DNA from 4 places in the Bradyrhizobium guangxiense genome. Region 2 is predicted to be linked to each of the others. Evidence: predicted binding sites of a transcription regulator. Region 2 holds the regulator's gene; each other region holds the start of a gene.
The links. The regulator PhoB, encoded in region 2, activates phosphate uptake and scavenging genes when phosphate is short. The targets are predictions, from matches to a motif close to TGTCATNNANCTGTCAT.

Region 1: the regulator PhoB is predicted to act here: its motif matches at 3,069-3,085, upstream of phnC (phosphonate ABC transporter ATP-binding protein).
Region 3: the regulator PhoB is predicted to act here: its motif matches at 3,416-3,432, upstream of X268_RS33700 (DUF2794 domain-containing protein).
Region 4: the regulator PhoB is predicted to act here: its motif matches at 2,710-2,726, upstream of X268_RS13010 (RNA degradosome polyphosphate kinase).

What each region holds. Positions count from the first base shown of each region.
Region 1 covers NZ_CP022219.1:6,190,917-6,196,383, forward strand. Annotated here, with positions in the region: gene phnE (phosphonate ABC transporter, permease protein PhnE) at 1-182, opposite strand, end outside; gene phnE (phosphonate ABC transporter, permease protein PhnE) at 179-1,063, opposite strand; gene phnD (phosphonate ABC transporter substrate-binding protein) at 1,138-2,073, opposite strand; gene phnC (phosphonate ABC transporter ATP-binding protein) at 2,160-2,969, opposite strand; gene X268_RS29725 (transferase hexapeptide repeat family protein) at 3,144-3,812, shown strand; partial or broken gene X268_RS29730 (alpha-D-ribose 1-methylphosphonate 5-triphosphate diphosphatase) at 3,809-5,001, shown strand; gene X268_RS29735 (DUF1045 domain-containing protein) at 5,020-5,467, shown strand, end outside.
Region 2 covers NZ_CP022219.1:6,341,411-6,346,877, reverse strand. Annotated here, with positions in the region: gene pstB (phosphate ABC transporter ATP-binding protein PstB) at 1-190, shown strand, start outside; gene phoU (phosphate signaling complex protein PhoU) at 202-918, shown strand; gene phoB (phosphate regulon transcriptional regulator PhoB) at 941-1,648, shown strand; gene X268_RS30480 (GcrA family cell cycle regulator) at 1,723-2,235, opposite strand; gene X268_RS30475 (aspartate aminotransferase family protein) at 2,695-3,903, shown strand; gene argF (ornithine carbamoyltransferase) at 3,903-4,838, shown strand; gene X268_RS30465 (Hsp33 family molecular chaperone) at 5,125-5,467, shown strand, end outside.
Region 3 covers NZ_CP022219.1:7,028,299-7,033,765, reverse strand. Annotated here, with positions in the region: gene X268_RS33715 (ABC transporter permease) at 1-1,009, shown strand, start outside; gene X268_RS33710 (Bax inhibitor-1/YccA family protein) at 1,290-2,081, shown strand; gene X268_RS33705 (GNAT family N-acetyltransferase) at 2,302-2,832, shown strand; gene X268_RS33700 (DUF2794 domain-containing protein) at 2,977-3,348, opposite strand; gene X268_RS33695 (DUF1223 domain-containing protein) at 3,968-4,744, opposite strand; gene acnA (aconitate hydratase AcnA) at 5,084-5,467, opposite strand, start outside.
Region 4 covers NZ_CP022219.1:2,781,319-2,786,785, forward strand. Annotated here, with positions in the region: gene ppx (exopolyphosphatase) at 1-427, opposite strand, end outside; gene X268_RS13010 (RNA degradosome polyphosphate kinase) at 443-2,635, opposite strand; gene X268_RS13015 (P-loop NTPase family protein) at 2,796-3,473, opposite strand; gene X268_RS13020 (CDP-alcohol phosphatidyltransferase family protein) at 3,603-4,145, opposite strand; gene purM (phosphoribosylformylglycinamidine cyclo-ligase) at 4,301-5,374, shown strand; gene purN (phosphoribosylglycinamide formyltransferase) at 5,374-5,467, shown strand, end outside.

The sequences.
Region 1 (5,467 bases), 150 kb from region 2:
TGGCTGAGGCCGGCAATGAACCGCGACGGCGAGAAATCGAGATCGACGAGGCCGTAGACCAGGATCGCGAACGCGGCGACGATCATCGCCGGCACGGCAAGACGCGCCGAGGCCGGCCGGTCGAACACATCGGGGTAGCGCGCGCGAATCTCTCGCGCGTCGACCTCGTACGGCTTCGTCACGTCCGCGCCTCCTTGCCGAACAGGCGGCCGCGCAGCCAGCCGGTGGTGATGTCGATGATGAAGACGGTGACGATGATGGTGAGCAGGATGGCGCTGACGTCCGAATAGTAGAACTTGCGGATGGCGACGACGAGCTCCTGGCCGATGCCTCCGGCCCCGACGAAGCCCATCACGGAGGCCTCGCGCACGTTGATCTCGAAGCGCAGTAGCGCATAGCTGGCATAGCCGGCGGTGACCTGCGGCACGATGGCAAAGCGCATGCAGGAGAGCCAGCTCGCCCCGGTCGAGCGGATGCCCTCGACCGGTTTCATGTCGGCATTCTCGACGATCTCCGAGAACAGTTTTCCCAGCGCGCCGGTGGAGTGGATCGCGATCGCCAGCACGCCCGCCATCGGTCCGAGCCCGAAAGCAATGACGAAGACAAGCGCGAAGACGATGCCGGGAACGGTGCGGGCGAATTCCAGCAGGCGCCGGACCACGAAGCGCAGCCAGGGGGACGGCGAGGTGTTTTCGGCCGCGAAGAAATTCAGGCAGAACGCGAAGGTCGCGCCGATCAACGTGCCGACATAGCTGATGAGCAGGGTCTCGCCCAGCATCTTCAGCCATTTGCGCCAGCCCCAGAGCCACTCACCGACATCGGTCCAGACCCGCTGGCCGTTGTCCAGCGTGAGGATCCGGTCGAAATAGCTGATGAAGTTGCCGAAATAGGTGAACAGCGTGCGCAGATTCACTTCAGCGCCGATGGCGGCGAGAACCAGCGCGGCGGCAAAGACGCCGGCTCCCAGCAACAGGCGAAGCCGCCTGCGCGAAACCGCCTGGCGATAGGCGGCATTGAGCGCGGCAAGCTGCTGCTCGGGGAGGATCGAAACCGCTGTCGTCATCGGCCTGAGGTGAGGTCCCGTCAAAGAAAGAGCCGGGTCGATCGACCCGGCTCCAGGTGCATTCGTCCCAAAACTCAGGACGCCTTCTTCTTACGCAGCGCATCGACGAACTTGATCAGCTCGATCGTACCATCCCAGTCCTTGGTGGTGGCCGGATGAAAGCCCTTCTTCTGGCCGTCCTGGAGACGATCGAAAGCCGCCTTGTCCTTGGCCGGCGCGTCGAAGAACGCCTTCGCGATCGCCGCCTTGGCGTCCTCCGGCAGGTCGGAATTATAGGCATAAGGGCCGTTGATGATCGGCGCCGACTTGTGGATGATGCGGAAGTCGTCCTTCTTCATCGGCGTGCCGTCGGCATTCTTCAGCATGCCCTTGGTCAGCATCTGTGCCAGCGTCGAATCGTCGTCGCTGGTCCACTGGTTGGCGGCGACGTCCACGGTGCCCTGCGCCAGTGCCAGCATGGCGTTCTCGTGGCTGCCGGTGAAGACGACCTTGCTGAAATAGGTATCGGCATCATGGATGCCCATCTTGTCGAGCTCGAAGCGCGGCACGTTGTTGCCGGAGGTCGAGTTCGGATCGACCAGGCCGAGGTTCTTGCCCTTGAGCTGATCGATGCTCTTGTAGGGGCTGCTCGCCTTGACGAAGAACACCGAATAATAGCCGGTCGAGCCGTCGGCGTTGATGTCGTTGGCGAAGGCATCGGTCTTGACGCCGGTCAGGCGCGCGCGAGCGAACGAGGCCGAGCCGTAGCTGGCGATGTGGATGTTCCCGGCGCGCTGGCCTTCGATGACAGCGGCATAGTCGTTGGCGATGCGCAGCGTGACCTTCACGCCCAGTTCCTTGGACAGATAGCTCATGAACGGCGCCCAGCGCTCGGTGACGCCCGAGGCGTTTTCCGCCGGGATGACCGCGAAGGTCAGCTCGGGATATTTGGCCTTCCAGTCCTCGGCGGAGGCGGAGGCCGTGAATGCGAGCGCGGCGGCGCCGGCGAGAACCAGTCTGCGAGTGATCATGATACCCTCTTCATCGGTTGGGTCGGTTGACGCAAAGACTTGCAACGAAGACTTGCAACGAAGACTTGCAGCGAAACAGAAGCCGCTCAGGCGGCCGCAGCCGTTCCGAGCGCCGGGACGGCGTCGGGCGCCGGGACAGGCATCGCACCCATGACGTCGGCGGCTTCGAGATCGTAGAGCTCGCGCGCCACGTGATCGGTCAGCGCGGACGGCGCACCGTCGAACACGACGCGCCCCGCCGCCATGCCGATCAGGCGATCGCAATAATTGCGGGCGAGATCGAGCGAATGCAGGTTGCAGAGCACGGTGATGCCGAAATGCTTGTTGATGCGCAGAAGCGCGTCCATCACGATCTTGGTGTTGCGCGGATCGAGCGAGGCGATCGGCTCGTCGGCGAGGATGACGTCGGGCTGCTGCACCAGGGCGCGCGCGATCGCCACGCGCTGCTGCTGGCCGCCGGAGAGCTGGTCGGCGCGCTGGGCGGCGAGCGAGGCAATGTCGAACTGTTCGAGCGCGGACATCGCCAGCGCCTTGTCTTGCTCCGGCCAGATTTGCGACAGCGAGCGCCAGGCCGGCATGGTCGCAAGTCGTCCCATCAGGACATTGGTGAGGACATCAAGCCGCCCGACCAGGTTGAACTGCTGGAAGATCATCGCCGAACGCGCCCGCCACTGCCGCAGCTCCTTGCCGCGCAGCGCGGTGACGTCAGTCCCGTCGAACAGGATGCGGCCCTCAGTCGGCGTCACCAGGCGGTTGATGGTCCGCAGCAGCGTCGACTTGCCGGCGCCGGATCGTCCGATCACACCGACGAAGCCGCCGGGGGGAATTTGAAACGAGGCATCGTCCACCGCGGCCTTTCTGCCGAAGCGACACGTTAGACCTTCCACCACCAGCATGCACGGCTCCAGATTAACTGGAGCCAACCGCTAACGCCGGCGCTTGACACTTGTGTGACAGGCGCGTCGCGGTGCGGCGATCCTACACACCTCGTCCCCTGTCATCGCAGCGTCATGACATCGTCATCAAGCCGCTCGAAGAGGAACGCCCACCCTCGCACCCTCGGATTCGACATGGCCGCCAAAGCTCTTTCGGTTCAGCCGACCATCGACCCCTCGGCCAAGCTGCATGAGACCAGGCTCGGCGCCTATACCGAGGTCGGCGCGCGCACGATTTTGCATGAAGTGGCGATGGGCGATTACTCCTATGTCGTGAACGATTCGCAAATCACCTACACCACGATCGGGAAGTTCTGCTCGATCGCGGCAATGACGCGGATCAATCCCGGCAACCATCCGATGCACCGCGCGACTCAGGCGCATTTCACCTATCGCTCCAGCGCCTATTTCGAGGGCGAGAGCGACGATGCCGAGTTCTTCGACTGGCGGCGGCAGCATCACGTCCATATCGGCCACGACGTCTGGATCGGCCACGGCGCGATCGTGCTGCCGGGCCGCAACATCGGCACCGGCGCGGTGATCGCGGCCGGCGCCATCGTCACCAAAGATGTGCCGGCCTACACCATTGTCGCTGGCAATCCGGCTCGCATCGTGCGGCGGCGGTTCTCTGAGGAGATCGCCGGACGGCTCGCGCGGCTCGCCTGGTGGGACTGGGATCACGACAAATTGCGCGAGGCCCTGCCCGATTTCCGCAAGCTCGGGATTGAAGATTTTCTTGCGGCATACGAAGCACGGACGAGCTCTCTCGCCAGTTCTCCCAGCAAACGAAGCGCGGTCGCGTGACAGACATTTTTCTCGCAGGCGGCCGGGTCCTGATCGGCGCCGAACTGGTCGAAACGTCACTGGCGGTGTCCGGACAGGACATCGGCGCGATCGACACTCCTCGCGGCCGGACACGGCTGGCGATCGACGCGCGCAACCTGCTGGTGCTGCCCGGCATCGTCGATCTTCATGGCGATGCCTTCGAGCGGCAGATGATGCCCCGCGCCGGCGTCGACTTTCCGATCGACGTGGCACTGGCCGACAGCGATCGCCAAGCGATCAGCAACGGCATCACCACGGTGTTTCACGCCACGACCTGCTCCTGGGAGCCGGGCCTGCGCAGCGCGGACAACGCGCGCGGCCTGATGGAGGCGATCGAGCGGCAGCGTCCGCAATTCGCCGCCGACACCCGCTTCCATCTGCGGCACGAGACCTACAATCTCGATGCCGAGGCCGAGATTGCCCAATGGCTGGCTGAAGCCGCGTCGACCTGTTCGCTTTCAACGACCACATGGACGGCACGGTCGCCGACCTGGCCAAGCCGCGCAAGCGCAACCGCATGGTGGAGCGCACCGGACTGTCGGCCGAGGAATTCGACCGCCTGGTCGAGCGCGTGGTGTCGCGGGCCGACGAGGTGCCCGCTTCGGTGTCGCGGCTGGCCGTCGCGGCCCGGGGGGCCGAGGTGCGGATGCTCTCGCATGACGACGCGACGCCCGCGATGCGCCGCGAGTTTCGCGAGCTCGGCGCCTTGATCGCGGAGTTTCCGATCAACGAGGAGACGGCGCAGGCCGCGGCAAGTCACGGCGATGCCATCGTCTACGGCGCGCCGAACGTCGTGCGCGGCGCCAGCCACACCGGCTGGACCAAGGCTTCCGACATGATCGCCAAGGGGCTCTGCTCGGTGCTGGCGTCGGACTATTACTATCCCGCGCAGCTGCTCGCCGCGTTCCGCCTTGCCGCCGATGGCGTGCTGCCGCTGACGGAAGCCTGGGATCTGGTCTCTGGCGGGCCTGCACGCGCAACCGGCCTCACTGATCGCGGTATGCTCGCGGAAGGTCGCCGCGCCGATATTCTGCTGGTCGACGACAGTGTGCCGCTGCGGCCGCGGCTGATCGCGGTGATCTCAGGCGGCAAGCTCGTGCATCTCACCGATGCGGGTCGGCTGCTCACCACGGCAGCAACGCCGCGCGAGGCTATCGTTGCGGCATAAATTGGTTATGCTGAGGCAATGACAGGTTTTCCCCGCTACGCGATCTATTTTGCCGCTGGGCCCAACAGCCCCCTCTCGCGATTCGGCGCGGAACTGCTCGGTTATGATGCCTATTCGGGTGACGAGGTTTCGTTTCCGCAAGATGCGCTGCGCGTCGCGCCGGATTGGCGCGACGTCACCGCCGATCCCCGCAAATACGGCTTTCATGCCACGCTGAAGGCGCCGATGGCGCTGATATCAGGCAGGACCGAAACGGAGCTGATGGCCGCTTGCGCGGCATTCGCCGGCAAGGCACGGCCGCGTCCCGTGATCCCTCCGATTGTGGATTCCATCAGCGGCTTCATTGCCGTCATTCCGGCCGAGCCGGTCGAGGCGCTGCAGCAGCTGGCCGCCGATTGTGTCCGCGATTTCGATTCGTTTCGTCCTGCGCTGACGGCTGAAGATCGCGCGCGGCGCAAGCCGGAGA
Region 2 (5,467 bases):
GATCCAGGAATTGTCCGAGAACTACACGATCGCGATCGTCACCCACAATATGCAGCAGGCGGCGCGCGTCTCGGACAAGACCGCCTTCATGTATCTCGGCGAGTTGATCGAGTTCGACGACACCAGCAAGATCTTCACGTCGCCGAGCGACCGGCGTACGCAGGATTACATCACCGGCCGGTTCGGCTGAGGAGACGGGACATGGGTTCTGAACATACCGCAAAGGCTTTCGACACCGACCTCCAGGAGCTCACCCGCCTGGTCGCCGAGATGGGCGGAATCGCCGAACGCATGATCGTCGAGTCCGTCGACGCGCTGATCCGCCGCGACGTCGCGCTCGGCCAGCGCGTCGTCACCACCGACGCCGACCTCGACGCGCTGCAGAAGCGCATCGAGGAACGCGCGGTGCTCACCATCGCCCGGCGCCAGCCGATGGCGGTGGATCTGCGCGAGATCGTTGGCGCCATGCGCGTTGCGACCGACCTCGAGCGGATCGGCGACCTCGCCAAGAACATGGGCAAGCGCGTCGCGGCGCTGGAGACCGACTTCCATCCGCTCAAACTGTTCCGCGGCCTGGAGCACATGACCGACCTCGTGCAGCAGCAGGTCAAGAGCGTGCTGGACGCCTATGCCGCGCACGATCTGCCGGCGGCGATGGCGGTGTGGAAGGGTGACGAGGAAGTCGACGCGATCTGCACCTCGCTGTTCCGCGAGCTCCTTACCTACATGATGGAGGATCCGCGCAACATCTCGTTCTGCATCCATCTGATGTTCTGCGCCAAGAACATCGAGCGGATCGGCGACCACGCCACCAACATCGCCGAGACCGTGTTCTACATGATCGAGGGCCAGGCGATCACCGACAAGCGGCCGAAGGGCGACATGACCACGTTCGCCACGACGATCCCGAATACCTGAAGACTTAAGGAGCGACGACACCATGGGCGCACGCATTATGGTGGTTGAGGACGAGGAAGCTCTCACCGAGCTTCTGCGCTACAACCTCGAAGGCGACGGCTATGACGTCGAGACGGTGATGCGCGGCGACGATGCCGATCCCCGCCTCAAGGAGCACATTCCCGACCTGATCGTGCTCGACTGGATGCTGCCGGGCCTGTCCGGCATCGAGCTGTGCCGCCGCCTGCGCACCCGTCCCGAGACCAAGCAGCTGCCGATTATCATGCTCACCGCGCGCGGCGAGGAGAGCGAGCGGGTGCGCGGTCTTGCCACCGGCGCCGACGATTACATCGTCAAGCCGTTCTCGGTGCCGGAGCTGCTGGCGCGCGTGAAGGGCCTCTTGCGGCGCGCCAGCCCGGAGCGGCTCGCCACCGTGCTCGCTTATGGCGACATCGAGCTCGACCGCGACAAGCGCCGTGTGGCGCGCTCGGGGCGGCCGATCGATCTCGGCCCGACCGAATATCGCCTGCTGGAGTTCTTCCTGGAGCATCCCGGTCGGGTGTTCTCGCGCGAGCAGCTGCTCGACAGCGTCTGGGGCCGCGACATCTACATCGACGAGCGTACCGTCGACGTCCATATCGGCCGCCTGCGCAAACTGCTCAATCTCGGCCGCGAGCAGGACCCGATCCGCACCGTCCGCGGCGCCGGCTACGCACTCGACGATCGCTTCGCGAAGGCCGAGCAGACGTAACGTCTAATCCAGAGAGGTCAACAAAAAGCGCACCGGCCGGCGCGCTTTTTCGTCTCGATGTTACCTGGCTGATCTCACCGCGGGCCCGGCTTGGCCGGTGCGCGCCGGCGATCCGCCGCGGGCTGATACGCCACGCGCGAGTGCTGGGCGCAATAGGGCAGGCCGGACAGCGCCTTGCCGCCGCAGAAGAAGAAATCCGGGCTCGAGGGATCGCCGACCGGCCAGTGGCAGGTCGCCTCGTTCAATTCGAGCAACGACAGCCGCTGGCTCATCGGGACCACGTTGTCGTAGGTAACGGGTTCGGCCTCGACCTCGACCTCGAAGGCCTGCGCCAGCGCGGTGTTGCCGCGCGCGATGGGGCGGCTCACCCGCATCATGTGCTGTGCCGGACGCGCCTTGCGCGGCCGGGGCGCGGCCGATGACGGGCTCTTGGCGCGGCCGGACAAACCGAGCCGGTGCACTTTGCCGATCACGGCATTGCGGGTCACATTGCCGAGCTCTGCTGCGATCTGGCTGGCCGAAAGCCCGGCCTCCCAGAGCTTCTTAAGCTGCTCGACGCGATCATCGGACCAGGTCAAAACCGTCATTGCACCCTTTCCCTCGCCGCGCGGCTGCCGTCCTGGCGCCGTTGCGGCGAATGCCTAAGCCTCGAAAAACCCGTGCCGTCAGAATCCCTTAAGGCTCGCCGGGCGCGTGACTAACGCCCGAACGTTTACGCCGGTACATGAGGACTCTTGGGATCAGAACCGCTGCACGAGATGTCGTATCTGACAGTTCAAACGCTACAATATGGCGTGACTCACGCGCAAGAGTCCGCCGACTCGCTTCCACATGTTCCGTGGTGAAAAACCCGCAAAATCGCCACCGCAAGACTACGGAATCAGCGTTTCCCGAGGCTTTCCAGGTGGCATTGACACCAGTTTCGCCGAGCATAAGATAGTTGCGCGTGCCGCCCTTAAAAGGCGGCACGTTTCGTTTTCCGGGCCGGTCGATGGTGCGTTGCGCAATGCACGCCTCACGCCGTCCGCAACATTCAAGTGACCGTCATGACTAACAGCGCAGCGCCGCATTTGCTCCCCGTTTTCGCCAGGGCCAACCTCGGTTTCGAACGCGGCGAAGGCTGCTGGCTGATCGCGACCAACGGTGATCGCTATCTCGATTTCACCTCGGGCGTCGCGGTGAACGCGCTCGGCCATTGCCATCCGCATCTGATCAAGGCGTTGCAGGAGCAGGCGACCAGGCTGTGGCACATGTCGAACCTGTTTCAGAGCCCGGACGGCGAGAAGCTCGCCGCGCGCCTGTGCAGCGAGAGCTTTGCGGACTTCGTGTTCTTCTGCAATTCCGGCGCCGAGGCGCTGGAGGGCGTGATCAAGCTGGTCCGCCATCATCATTTCTCCAAGGGCCATCCGGAGCGCTACCGCATCATCACCTTCGAAGGCGCCTTCCACGGCCGCACGTTGGCGACGCTGGCTGCGACGGGCTCCGCCAAATATCTCGAAGGGTTCGGCCCGCCGATGGACGGCTTCGACCAAGTGCCGCATGGCGACCTCGAAGCCGTCAAGAAGGCGATCGGCCCCGGCCCCGCCGGCATCCTGATCGAGCCGATCCAGGGCGAGGGCGGCGTGCGCTCGGCACCTCCCGGCTTCCTCAAGGCGCTGCGCCAGCTCTGCGACGAGAAGGGCTTGCTGCTCGCATTCGACGAGGTGCAGACCGGCATGGGCCGCGCCGGTGATCTGTTCGCCCATCGGCGCACCGGCGTCGCACCTGACGTGATGTCGCTGGCGAAGGCGCTCGGTGGCGGCTTCCCGATCGGCGCAATCCTGGCGACCGCTGATGCGGCTTCAGGCATGGGGCCTGGCTCGCACGGCTCGACCTTCGGCGGCAATCCGCTGGCGATCGCCGCGGCCAACGCCGTACTCGACGTCATGCTCAAGCCCGGCTTCTTCGACCACGTGCAGAAGATGTCGCTGCTTCTCAAGCAGAAGCTCGCCTCCGTGATCGACCGTCATCCCGACATCGTCAGCGAAGTGCGCGGCGAGGGCCTCCTGATCGGCATCAAGGCCGTCGTGCCGTCGGGCGATCTCGTGGCCGCCTTGCGCGACGAGAAACTGCTGACCGTCGGGGCCGGCGACAATGTCGTCCGCTTCCTGCCACCGCTGATCGTCAGTGAAGCCGAGATCGAGGACAGCGTCGGGCGGCTGGAGCGTGCCTGCACCGCATTGTCGGCGGGCCAGACCAAGCGGGCGGCAAGCTGATGAGCAAGTCCCCCACCAAGACGCCGAAGCACTTCCTCGACATCAACGAGCTGCCGCTGTCGGAGCTCAAGCGCATGCTCGCCGCCTCCTCCGCGATGAAGGCGAAGCAGAAGGCACAACAGCCGGTGCGGCCGCTCGAAGGCAAGACGCTGGCGATGATCTTCGAGCGGCCCTCGACCCGCACGCGGGTCTCGTTCGACGTCGCCATGCGCCAGCTCGGCGGCGAACCCATCATGCTCACCGGCGCCGAGATGCAGCTCGGCCGCGGCGAGACCATCGCCGACACCGCACGCGTGCTGTCGCGTTACGTCGACGCCATCATGATCCGCATCCTCAATCACGAGGCCCTGCTGGAGCTTGCGGCCAACGCCACCGTGCCCGTCATCAACGGCCTGACGCGGCGTTCGCATCCCTGCCAGGTGATGGCCGACCTCATGACCTATGAGGAGCATCGCGGTCCGATCGAGGGCAAGACGGTGGCCTGGACTGGCGACGACAACAACGTTCTGGCGTCATGGGCGCATGCCGCCGAGCGCTTCAAGTTTCAGCTCAACGTCGCCACCCCTCCGGAGCTCGCGCCGAAAAAGGCGATGCGCGACTGGGTCAAGGCGACGGGCGCGCCGATCGTGCTCGGCACCGATCCGGAAGCCGCCGTGCGCGGTGCCGATTGCGTCGTCACCGACACCTGGGTGTCGATGGGCGACAAGGAAGGCGAGCATCGCCACAACGTGCTCAAGCCCTACCAGGTCAACAGCAAGCTGATGTCGCTCGCCAAGCCCGATGCGCTGTTCATGCACTGCCTGCCCGCCCATCGCGGCGAGGAGGTCACCGACGAGGTGATCGACGGTCCGCAATCGGTCGTGTTCGACGAGGCCGAAAACCGCCTGCACGCGCAGAAGGGCATTCTGGCCTGGTGCTTTGACGCGGTGAAGTAGGTTCGCTGGAGTCCGGCTGCCACCTTACACCAACTGGCGTCCCTGCCGGGTGCGCAATTGCGCACGGGCGCAGGGACCCATACCGCGGAATCTCTCTTTGTGGCAGGCTCGCGGAGGCGAACAGTCTTCGTCAAATCGCATCCTGTGATGATGGGTCCCGGAGCTGCGCTTACGCTTGTCCGGGACAACATCGAATTTGCCGCAACCTTGTGCAACCTAATCGCATCGGGAACACACCACCCCGCGCCCCCTTCCATTTCCGCCCTCCGACCCCAGATAAAGCGCCATGGTTTCCCAATCCCCTGACATGAAAACCGGGCCTGAAGGCCTGGTTCGCGCACCATCGGCGGTTCCGATCGACGACGCTGTGCTGCCTTACGAGGTCGACGCGCTCGACGTGCGCGGCCGCCTGGTGCGGCTTGGTCCGGCGCTCGACGACATCCTGACCAAGCACGATTATCCCGCTGCCGTGGGCAAGCTGCTCGGCGAGGCCATCGTGCTGACGACGCTGCTCGGCTCGGCGCTGAAATTCGAGGGCCGCTTCATCCTGCAGGCCCAGACCGACGGTCCGGTGTCGTTCCTGGTGGTGGACTATCAGGCGCCGGATCGGCTGGGCGCCCATGCGCGCT
Region 3 (5,467 bases), 690 kb from region 2:
CCTTCCCGACCAGGCCCCATCGTTCTTCTTCATCGACATTCCGAGCGCACAGGCCGAGCAGTTCGACCTCTATCTGCGCCGGATCGCGCCCGGCGCGAAGGTCGAGGACGTGCCGATGCTGCGCGGACGCATCGTCGCCGCGCGCGGGGTGCGTGCCGAGGAGCTCAAGCCGACCACCGATTCCGAATGGGTGCTGCAGAGCGACCGCGGCCTGACCTATACCAGCGAGCTGCCGAAGGGCTCCAAGGTGGTCGAGGGCGAGTGGTGGAGCGCCGATTATTCCGGCCCGACGCTGGTCTCGATGGAGAAGAAGATCGCCGACGGATTAGGCCTCAAGCTCGGCGACGAGATCGTGGTCAACGTGCTCGGCCGCGACATCCCAGCCAGAATCGGCAATCTGCGCACCATCGACTGGCAGGGCCTCGGCATCAACTTCGTTCTCGTGTTCTCGCCGAACGCCTTCAAGGGCGCGCCCCACACCCACATCGCCACGCTGACGGAAGCGGGCGGAAATGCGGCAGGCGACGGCAAGATCATCAGGGAGGTCGCCGACGCCTATCCGATGGTGACGAGCGTGCGCGTGCGCGAGGTGATGGAGACGGTCGGCTCGGTGGTGACCAATCTGGCGCTGGCGATCCGCGGCGCCAGCGCCGTCACCCTGATCTCGGCCATCCTGGTGCTCGGCGGGGCGCTCGCCGCCGGCCATCGCCACCGGGTCTACGACGCGGTGATCCTGAAGACGCTGGGCGCGACACGGCTGCGGCTGCTCGGCGCCTATGCGCTCGAATACCTCCTGATCGGGCTCGCCACGGCGGTGTTCGGCGTGATCGCTGGCAGCTTGGCTGCCTGGATGATCGTGACGCGGCTGATGACGCTGAGCTTCGTCTGGCAGGCAGCCAGCGCGGCCGGCGTGGTAGCGGCCGCCCTGGTTGTCACGGTCGGGCTCGGCCTCGCCGGCACGCTGCTGGCGTTGAACAAAAAGCCCGCCACGGTGTTGCGGAATTTGTGACAAATGGTAGCGGCCCGCCGCGCGGGTACGAAATCGCACGATTCTTGCGATTAACCACGCTGCCTGTCAGGTTCGCGTCAGGATTGCCGCCGAGGGCGACATTCAGCCGCGCGTGGAAGGTTGCGGCGAATGTGTTAGTTTCCCACATATCGAGTGGGTTCGGAGCCCCGATTGTTAGCCAAAATTTAGTCGGTTGGCAGCGGTATCCGAGATAGAGTTTGACGAACCGGCGGCATGGCGACCCTCATGCCGGACCGGACCAACCAACGGGAATTCGACCATGTCGGACCTAGACCGTAACTACGCTTCTCCTTTCGGCAGGGCCGCCGGGCGTGTTGACGCCGCGACGGTCGATGCCGGCCTGCGCGCCTACATGCTGCGCATCTACAATTACATGAGCATCGGCCTCGCCATCACCGGCCTGGCCGCGCTCGGCGTCTACATGGCTGCCGTGACCGACGTTCCGACCCCGGAAGCCGTCCGGGTCGGCAAGCTGTTCCTGACCCCGTTCGGCTACGCGATGTTCGTCAGCCCCCTGAAATGGCTGTTCATGCTCGCGCCGCTGGCGATGGTGTTCGTGATCTCGGCGGGCATCAACCGTCTCGCCCCCTCGACCGCCCAGATCCTGTTCTGGGTGTTCTCGGCGCTGATGGGCATCTCGCTGTCGTCGATCTTCCTGGTGTTCACGCACACCTCGATCGTGCGGGTGTTCTTCATCACCGCGGCGACCTTCGGTGCGCTGAGCCTCTACGGCTACACCACCAAGCGTGACCTGACCGGGATGGGCTCGTTCCTGTTCATGGGCCTGATCGGCATCATCATCGCGAGCCTGGTGAACCTGTTCCTGGCCAGCTCGATGCTGCAGTTCATCGTGTCGGTGGTCGGCGTGCTGGTGTTCGCGGGCCTCACCGCCTGGGATACCCAGCGGCTGAAGAACGACTACATCTACGGCTACGCTTCGGCCGGCGGTGACATCGCAGAGCGTGCGGCCATCACCGGCGCGCTGTCGCTGTACCTGAACTTCATCAACCTGTTCACGCTGCTGCTGCAGCTCCTCGGCCAGCGCGACTAAGCGCAACGACGAGAGAACGGAAACGAACCCCGGCCGAAAGGCCGGGGTTTTTGCTTTGGGGCCGTGGCCTCTCCTCGTCATTGCGAGGAGCGCTTGCGACGAAGTAATCCAGGGTCCCTCCGCGGATGCATTTCTGGATTGCTTCGCTGCGCTCGCAATGACGGGGGTGGATGCGGCGGACCCCCTTCCGGCAGCCGCGGGAAGGCTCTAATCTTTCCTCATGTCCGCACCTGAAATCAGGCCCACGCTTGAGGCCGACCTCCCCGCCATCACCGCCATCTACCAGCAAGCCGTGCGCGAAGGCACGGCGACGTTCGAGCTGGAGCCGCCCGACCTCTCGGAGATGACACGCCGCTATCGCGCGCTGATCGACGGCGGCTATCCCTATTTCGTCGCCATCCTCGACGGCCGCGTGGCCGGCTATGCCTATGCCGGTGCCTATCGCCCGCGCCCGGCCTACCGCTTCACGGTCGAGAACTCGATCTATCTCGATCCAAGCTTCCATCGCCGCGGCATCGGCGCGTTGCTGCTGGAACGGCTGGGCAAGGAATGCGAGGCGCGCGGCTTCCGCCAGATGATCGCGGTGATCGGCGATTCCGCCAATGCCGGCTCGATCGGCGTGCACACCAAGGGTGGCTTCAAGATGATCGGCACGCATCCCAATGTCGGGCTGAAATTCGGCCGCTGGTTGGACACGGTGATGATGCAGCGCGACCTCGGCGAGGGCGCGAAGACGGTGCCAGGGAGTTAGATTTATTCGTCATTCCGGGGCGATGCGCAGCATCGAACCCGGAATCCAGAAGTTGTTTGCGAGCGCGGATCGAGATTCTCAGGCGCGCAACTGCGCGCCGGAGCTCGCGACTTTGTCGCGCCCCGGAATGACGACCGAAGGTCGTCACACCACCGCCAGCTTGCGGTCGATCACCAGCAGCACGCGCTCGAGCTCGTGGCCACGGCGCAGGATCAGGCCCGTCGCCGAGATCACGCTGTACATGCCCTGCTTGCGGGCCAGGCGCGGGTCCTTCTCGATGCGATAGATCGGCACTTCCGAGGCGCGGCGATAGACCGAGAACACCGCGCGATCCCTGAGGAAGTCGATGGCATAATCGCGCCACTCGCCGTCGGCGACCATGCGGCCGTAGAGATTAAGGATACGGTGCAGCTCGAGCCGGTTGAACGTCACCCGGTTCAGTTGGGCACTCGCAGCGGCGGGGCGCGCCGCCGCGCGCTGCTCGCTCGGATCGGCATCCTCCGACGTCAGACTCATGGGAAGCGCCTCCTCATCGCAACAGCACGATCCGCGTCCGCGAAGACCGTCCCCGGAACCTCGGAACATGACAATTGCATGATTGCGCCAACCGGCCACCGCCGCAAGACCCCCGATGGAACTCGGTGAACTCAACCGGTGGAATCGGCTGCGAATCAGGCCACACGCAGGGGTGGAACTCTGTCGCGACGAACCGTCACGGGATCGTGCTCAAGAATCTTAGTCTCGCCGCTTTTCCGCCTAGCGACTGCCGCCCTGCACTGCGAAAAGGCTTGAGTGCGTTGACCCGGTCCTTTCGGTTCCGGATTCCTCAGCCCCCAGCCCCCCGGGGTCGAACAGGATCGGGTCTGTACGCGCGACAAGGAGGGCCAACGCGAGTTGGTCCTTTTTTGTTTGTGTCGGGCTGTGTCCGGCGCGTCTCTTCTTCGAGAAGCGCGAAGACTGTCTCTCCTCATCCTGAGGGCCGCGCCCTTGCGCGGCGTCTCGAAGGATGAATGGCCAAAGCCGTATCAGCGGGGGCCTTTCATGGTTCTCGCGGCGATGCGAAGCATCGTCCGCTACGCGCACAAGAGCGCGCTCCTCACCATGAGGGTTGAGAGCAAGCGCAACGCTCGAAAAATCAATGCAGCGACGTGTACGCCGCGCCCAGCATCGGGCCCGGCCGCTCGCGGCTGCCGTCCTGAACATAGACCACCGCGCCGTCGACACCCTCGCGCGTGAGGTTCTCGATCGGCACCGTCCAGCTTTCCGGACGCCCGGTCCAGTCGCCGACCTTGAGCAGGTTGCGAACGACGTTGTGGTAGGTGACCTGCTGCCCGCGATTCTCGCCGCGGGTGATTGCGATCGGGACCGACTTGGCGATCGAGCAGATCCAGACCTCGCCATGCGAGACGGCCGGCTCGTTGCTCGCGGCCACCGACACGTTGATCTGCTTGCCCGCGAGCGACATTGTCACCGGCACGCTCATCACGCCCACACCCTTATCGGACTTGCCGATCGCGTTCTCGATGCCGGCACGGTCGCTGCCGATGACATGCGCGGAGCCGTTGACCACGACCTGCGGCGTGTAGACCTCGCGGTCGCCGCGCATGCGCGAATAGGCGCGCTGCCGTGCCGAGAAACGCGAATCCGCCAGCGTGTCCTTCCAGCCGAGATAGTCCCAATAATCGATCGGCATGCTCAGCGCGATGATGGACGGGTCTTTCGAGAGATCGCCGATGATCTGGTCGGCGGGTGGGCAGGACGAGCAACCTTGCGAGGTGAACAGTTCGACCACCGCACGAGGATCGGCTGCAGCGGGACGGATGACGGCGACGATCGCACAGATACCGAGGGCGCCCGACCAGAAGGCACCGGACCAACGTGAAACCAGATGAGAAGCCGTCATTGTTGTCATGTCGAACGCCGCACACCATTGCTCGTGGGAAGGGGATCTTATCGCCGGATAGTCACCGTAGTCTTACGAGGCGCGGCACGCTCGACCGTCCGGGCAAATCGTCCAAAGGGAGATTTTCCGCCGGGCGGGCCCATCTAGAACATGCCGCAAACGCACGAAGGCGGCCTTGTGATAGGCCGCCTTCGTTTAAGCTTCTACTCACTTCGCAGTGAGCCATCGTTCACAAATTCGCGCGCCAAAGCGCCATAGGCGCGCTTTGGGCTGTTGTTTGAGCATGATCTTTCCGGAAAACCGCTGCGCACTTTGCGCTAATGCGGCCCGACGGGTCCGGATCATGCTTTAGGCCGCGAGCTTGCGCAGCACGTAGTGCAGGATACCGCCGTTGCGGTAGTAGTCGAGCTCGTCCAGCGTATCGATGCGGCAGAGCAGCGAAACACGCTGCAACGAACCGTCGCCGGAGACGATCTCCGCGGTCAGCTTCTGGCGCGGCTTGAGGTCGCCGACGAGGCCCCGCAGCGTGACCTTCTCGTCGCCCTTCAGGCCGAGCGACGACCAGGAGGTGCCTTCCTCGAAGGTCAGCGGCAGCACGCCCATGCCGACCAGGTTGGAGCGATGGATGCGCTCAAAGCTCTGGCAGATCACCGCGCGCACGCCGAGCAGGCGCGTGCCCTTGGCAGCCCAGTCGCGCGAAGAGCCGTTGCCGTATTCGGCGCCGGCGAACAC
Region 4 (5,467 bases), 3.6 Mb from region 2:
CGCCGAGGTCGCCGACGATGCCGTCGGGATGATGAATGCCGGAGATCACGCCGAGCGCCGACAGCCGCGCCTCGCGCGGACCGGAGAGGATCTCGATCTTGACGGCGCAGATGCGCTCGGCCTTGGCGATGAAATCGGGGCCGTTGGAGGCGTCGCGGCAGGCCGCGGTCGCGATCGCGAACACGCGACCGACCTGCATCACGCGGCACAATGCTCGAAAGCGCTTGAGCGAGGTCAGCGCCTTGTCGACGGCGTCGGGGGCGAGCAGGCCGGTGCTCTGCACCTCACGCCCGAGGCCACACAGCGTCTTCTCGTTGAAGATCGGAATGAGACTCCGCGTCAGTCCCTCGTAGACCACGAGACGAACCGAGTTGGAGCCGATGTCGATGACCGCGACGCTCGAGCCGCGCTTGCGCGGCCGCTTCACGTCGGAAATCCCCGATCAGGGTTGATGGCGTTCGTTCCGGCGCGTGAGACGACGCGGAGAGGATTCCTTGAGCGACTTTCCACGGCCAGACAGACTCGGATTTGTCATGAAGTAGTTGTGGACGTTGAAAGGCTCCTCGCCCTTCGCGGCCTTCATACGCGTTGAAGACCCGTCCGGCAACAATTGCCAGCTCTGCTCATTGTCTTTCAGGTTGGCGACCATGATCTGTTCGAGAACCTGCTGATGCACCGTGGGATTTTGCAGCGGACACAGCACCTCGACGCGGCGGTCGAGGTTGCGCGGCATCATGTCGGCGGACGAGATATACACAGCCGCTTTGGCGCTCGGCAGGCCCTGGCCCATGCCGAAGCAGTAGATTCGGCCGTGTTCCAGGAAACGTCCGATGATCGACTTGACGCGGATGTTCTCGGACAGGCCCGGAATACCGGGGCGCAGGCAACAGATACCGCGCACCACGAGCTCGACCTGCACCCCGGCCTGGGAGGCCTCGTACAGCGCGTCGATGATATCAGGGTCGACCAGCGCATTCATCTTCATCCAGACCGCGCCGTGCCGGCCGTGCCGCGCATGCGCGGTCTCGCCCTGGATGTGCTCGATGATGCGCTTGCGCAGGGTCAGGGGCGACACCGCCATCTTTTCCAGATCGCTCGGCGCGGCGTAGCCGGTGATGAAATTGAACACGCGTGCGGCATCGCGGCCGATGGTCGGATCGGAGGTGAAGTAGGAGAGGTCGGTGTAGATGCGTGCGGTGACCGGATGATAATTGCCGGTGCCGGTATGGACATAGGTGGTGAGGCTGCCGCCCTCGCGGCGCACCACCATCGAGAGCTTCGCATGCGTCTTCAGTTCGAGGAAGCCGTAGACGACCTGCACGCCGGCGCGTTCGAGATCGCGCGCCCAGCGGATGTTGGCTTCCTCGTCGAAGCGCGCCTTCAGCTCGATCAGCGCCGTGACGGATTTGCCGGCTTCGGCGGCTTCCGCGAGCGCGCGTACGATCGGCGAGTTGTTTGAGGTGCGGTAGAGCGTCTGCTTGATCGCGACGACATCAGGGTCGCGCGCGGCCTGCTGCAGGAACTGCACGACGACGTCGAAAGATTCATAGGGGTGATGGACGACGAGGTCCTTCTGCCGGATCGCGGCAAAGATGTCGCCGCCGTGCTCGCGGACGCGCTCGGGGTGGCGCGGCACGTAGGGCGTGAATTCGAGGTCGGGACGGTCGAGGCGGGTGAGCTGCGAGAGCTCGTTCATCGCCTGCACCCCGTCGACCAGGAAGACCTCGTCATCGGCTGCCGACAGCGCGTGCTGAACGAAGCTGCGCAGCTCCTCCGGCATCTTGGCGTCGATCTCGAGCCGGATCACAGATCCGCGCCGGCGGCGCTTGAGCGCCGTCTCGAACAGGCGGACAAGGTCTTCCGCCTCTTCCTCGATTTCGAGCTCGGAGTCGCGGATGATCCGGAAGGCGCCCTGGCCGTGCAGATTGTAGCCGGGAAACAGGCGGTTGATGAACAGGGAGGTCGCCTGCTCCAGCGAGATCAGCCGAACGATCTTGCTGTCGGCCGGCAGGCGGATGAAGCGATCGATCTTGCCGGGCATGCGGATCAGCGCGTTCATCTGCTTGCCGTCAGCCGCACGCGTGAGCTGGAGCGCAATGGTGAAGCCGAGGCTCGGGATGAACGGGAAAGGGTGGGCCGGGTCGATCGCCAGCGGGGTCAGCAGCGGGAACACGTTGTTGAGGAAGTAGTCCTCGATCCAGGTCCGTTCCGCCTTGGTGACGTCCTTGCCGTCGACCAGCACGATGCCGACATCGGCCAGCGTGCCGCGAAGGTCGCGCCAGATCGCCTGCTGGTCGGAGGCCAGCTCGGAGACGGTGCGGTTGATCAGCGCGAGCTGCTCGGACGGGGTCAGGCCGTCGGGGCTGCGTTCGGCAATGCCCTCGCGCACCTGGGCCTTGATGCCGGCGACGCGGACCATGAAGAACTCGTCGAGGTTATTCGCGGAAATCGACAGGAATCGCACCCGCTCCAGCATGGGGTGACTGGGATTGACCGATTCCTCCAGGACGCGGCGGTTGAAGTGCAGCCACGACAGCTCCCGGTTGATGAACCGCTCGGGGCTCGATGCGATTGCCGGCAGACCCTCGGCTTCCGGAGCTTTTTCTTTAGTTTCAACAGCTTGCGCAGAGTCCATCAGAAGTCGGTCCATCCTGTCTCGCCTAACCTTGCGACCTACGCGCAAAACCCGCGGGAGCATGTGTTACAGCGATGACGTTTCGATGACATTGATGTTCCGCGGCCTCGCGGCGTCAAGCAGAGTTCGCGCAAGCCTCCTTGGCGGTGGGCGGCGCGGCTCAGGCGTCCCGGAGCAGCTCGGCGGCCAGCGCCCGTGTGACGGGGCGGCCCAGCCGAAGGGCCTCGCTGTCGAGCAGTTCGACGGCCCGGCGGGCGGCGGCCGAGGACCGCTCCAGGCGGTTGGCGAGATATCCGACCACGCTCTCGTCCACGGTGAGCTGGCGGTCGGCGCAGAATTTGACGATCAGGCCGCGGAACAGCTGGTCGTCGGGCGGCAGCAGGGTGACCACCGGCACGGCGCGCAGACGCGAGCGCAGGTCACGCAGCTCGATCTGGAGCGAAGCCGGGACCTCGCGTCCGGTGAAGAGCACGTAGGCGCCGTCCTCGCGGGCGAGATTCATCAGGTGGAAGAGGGCGCGTTCGTCGAAATTCCCGGCCCTCAGATCCTCGACCACCAGCGCGCCGGTGGCGAGCGCGCCCGGAACGCTTGCGGCCGTCAGCACGTTGGCGGCGGTCGAGCGGGCGCCGGATATTTCGGCCCAGATCGCGGCGAGGTGGCTCTTGCCGCTGCCTTCCGGGCCCGCGAGCCACATGATCCGGTTCGGCCATTCCGGCCAGCTGTCGATCAGGGCGAGACCGGCCGCGTTGGCGGGGCCCTCGAGGAAGTTGTCCCGGCTGAGGCTCTCCGCATGCGGAAGCGCAAACGCCAATTGTCGGGGATGGACGCGGCCTGCCACGCTTGCTTTGCTCCATGCCGGCGCGCCGGCCCTTCTGAAGAGAATTCGACTTAGTCGAGCGGAGTTGGCCTTTTGCGAGGCGCTTCCCCTCTCATTTGGCCTCGATCGTGCTACTTGGCCTCTATCGTGCTACTTGGCCTCTATTGTGCTCATGTGCCGCAGCCACTCGACCAGATAGAGCGACACCGAGGAGAGCGTGAAGACCGTGACGAGGCCCATCAGGATGATATCATAAGGGGCTGGCTTGAAGCCGAACGCAAGCGCGGCTAGCACCAGGGCCGCGAACGCCACCTGTGCGACAGTGTTGAGCTTGGACACTTTCGACGGCTTCATCTCGACGGGCCGGTCGAACAGCCAGGACACGATCACGGCGGCGACGATCATGATGTCGCGCGAGACCACCAGGATCACGATCCAGCGCGGAATCGCGCCCCAGATGCCCAAGGCCATGTAGATCGAGACCAGCAGGGCCTTGTCCGCGAGCGGGTCGAGCAGGGCGCCGAGCTCGCTCGTCATGTTGAAGCGCTTGGCCAGGAAGCCGTCCACGGCGTCGCTGATACCGGCGATCAGGAAGACGGCGAACGCGACCTCCATTTGGCTCGACACGATGGCCCAGACGATGATGGGGACCAGCATGATGCGGCCCAGGGTAATGATATTCGGAATACTCACGAAAGCGCTTCCCGGCACCCGGTCTGACCTCGAATCCGGCCCCCTGGGAGGCTGAACCGGTTGATATCTACATAGTATAGGGCGGTGCGCCATGCGAGCCATTGCGCGTCCCCGGAATTCGACGTAACCAGCCGCAAACCCACTGGAAATCGGGCATGACCGACCGCAAAAACGGCCTCACTTACGCCGATTCAGGCGTCGATATCGACGCGGGCAACCGCCTGGTCGCCCTGATCAAGCCGATGGTGCGCGCCACCGCGCGTCCCGGCGCCGACGCCGAAATCGGCGGCTTTGGCGGCCTGTTCGACCTCAAGGCAGCCGGTTTCAAGGACCCCGTCCTGGTGGCCGCGACCGACGGCGTCGGCACCAAGGTCAAGATCGCGATCGAGACCGGGCTGCATGGCGGGATCGGCATCGACCTCGTTGCCATGAGCGTCAACGATCTCGTGGTGCAGGGCGCCGAGCCGCTGTTCTTCCTGGACTATTTCGCCTGCGGCAAGCTCGACCCGGAGGCCACGGCGGCGATCGTCGCGGGCGTCGCGGAGGGCTGTCGGGAGTCCGGCTGCGCCCTGATCGGCGGCGAGACCGCCGAGATGCCCGGACTCTACAAGGACGGCGATTACGACCTCGGCGGCTTTGCCGTCGGCGCGGCCGAGCGCGGTACGCTGCTGCCGCGCAAGGACATCGCGGCGGGCGACGCCGTGATCGGTCTCGCCTCGTCGGGCGTGCATTCCAACGGTTTCTCGCTGGTGCGCAAGATCGTCGAGCAGTCCGGCCTCGGCTTCGAGGCGCAGGCGCCATTCGCGCCGGTCATGACGCTCGGCGGTGCGCTGCTGACGCCGACCAGGCTCTATGTCAAATCCTGCCTGCGCGCGATCCGGGAGACCGGCGCGGTGAAGGGGCTCGCCCACATCACCGGCGGCGGCTTCACCGACAACATTCCGCGGGTGCTGCCGAACAACCTCGGCGTCGGCATCGATCTGGCGCGCCTGCCGGTGCTGCCGGTGTTCAAATGGCTGGCCGCGCAGGCCGGCATCGCCGAGCTGGAAATGCTGCGCACCTTCAACTGCGGCATCGGCATGATCGCGATCGTCGAGCCGGACAAGGTCGACAAAGTGATCGAGGTCTTCACCGATGCCGGCGAGACCGTGGCGCAGCTCGGCACCGTGATCCCGGCCGAGGGCGAGCACCGCGTCGTCTATAACGGCCACCTCGACATGGCGCTATGATGACTGGCGCCGTGACGAAGCGCCGCGTCGCCATCCTGATCTCCGGTCGCGGCTCCAACATGGCCGCGCTGATCAAGGCCGCAAGCGCTGCGG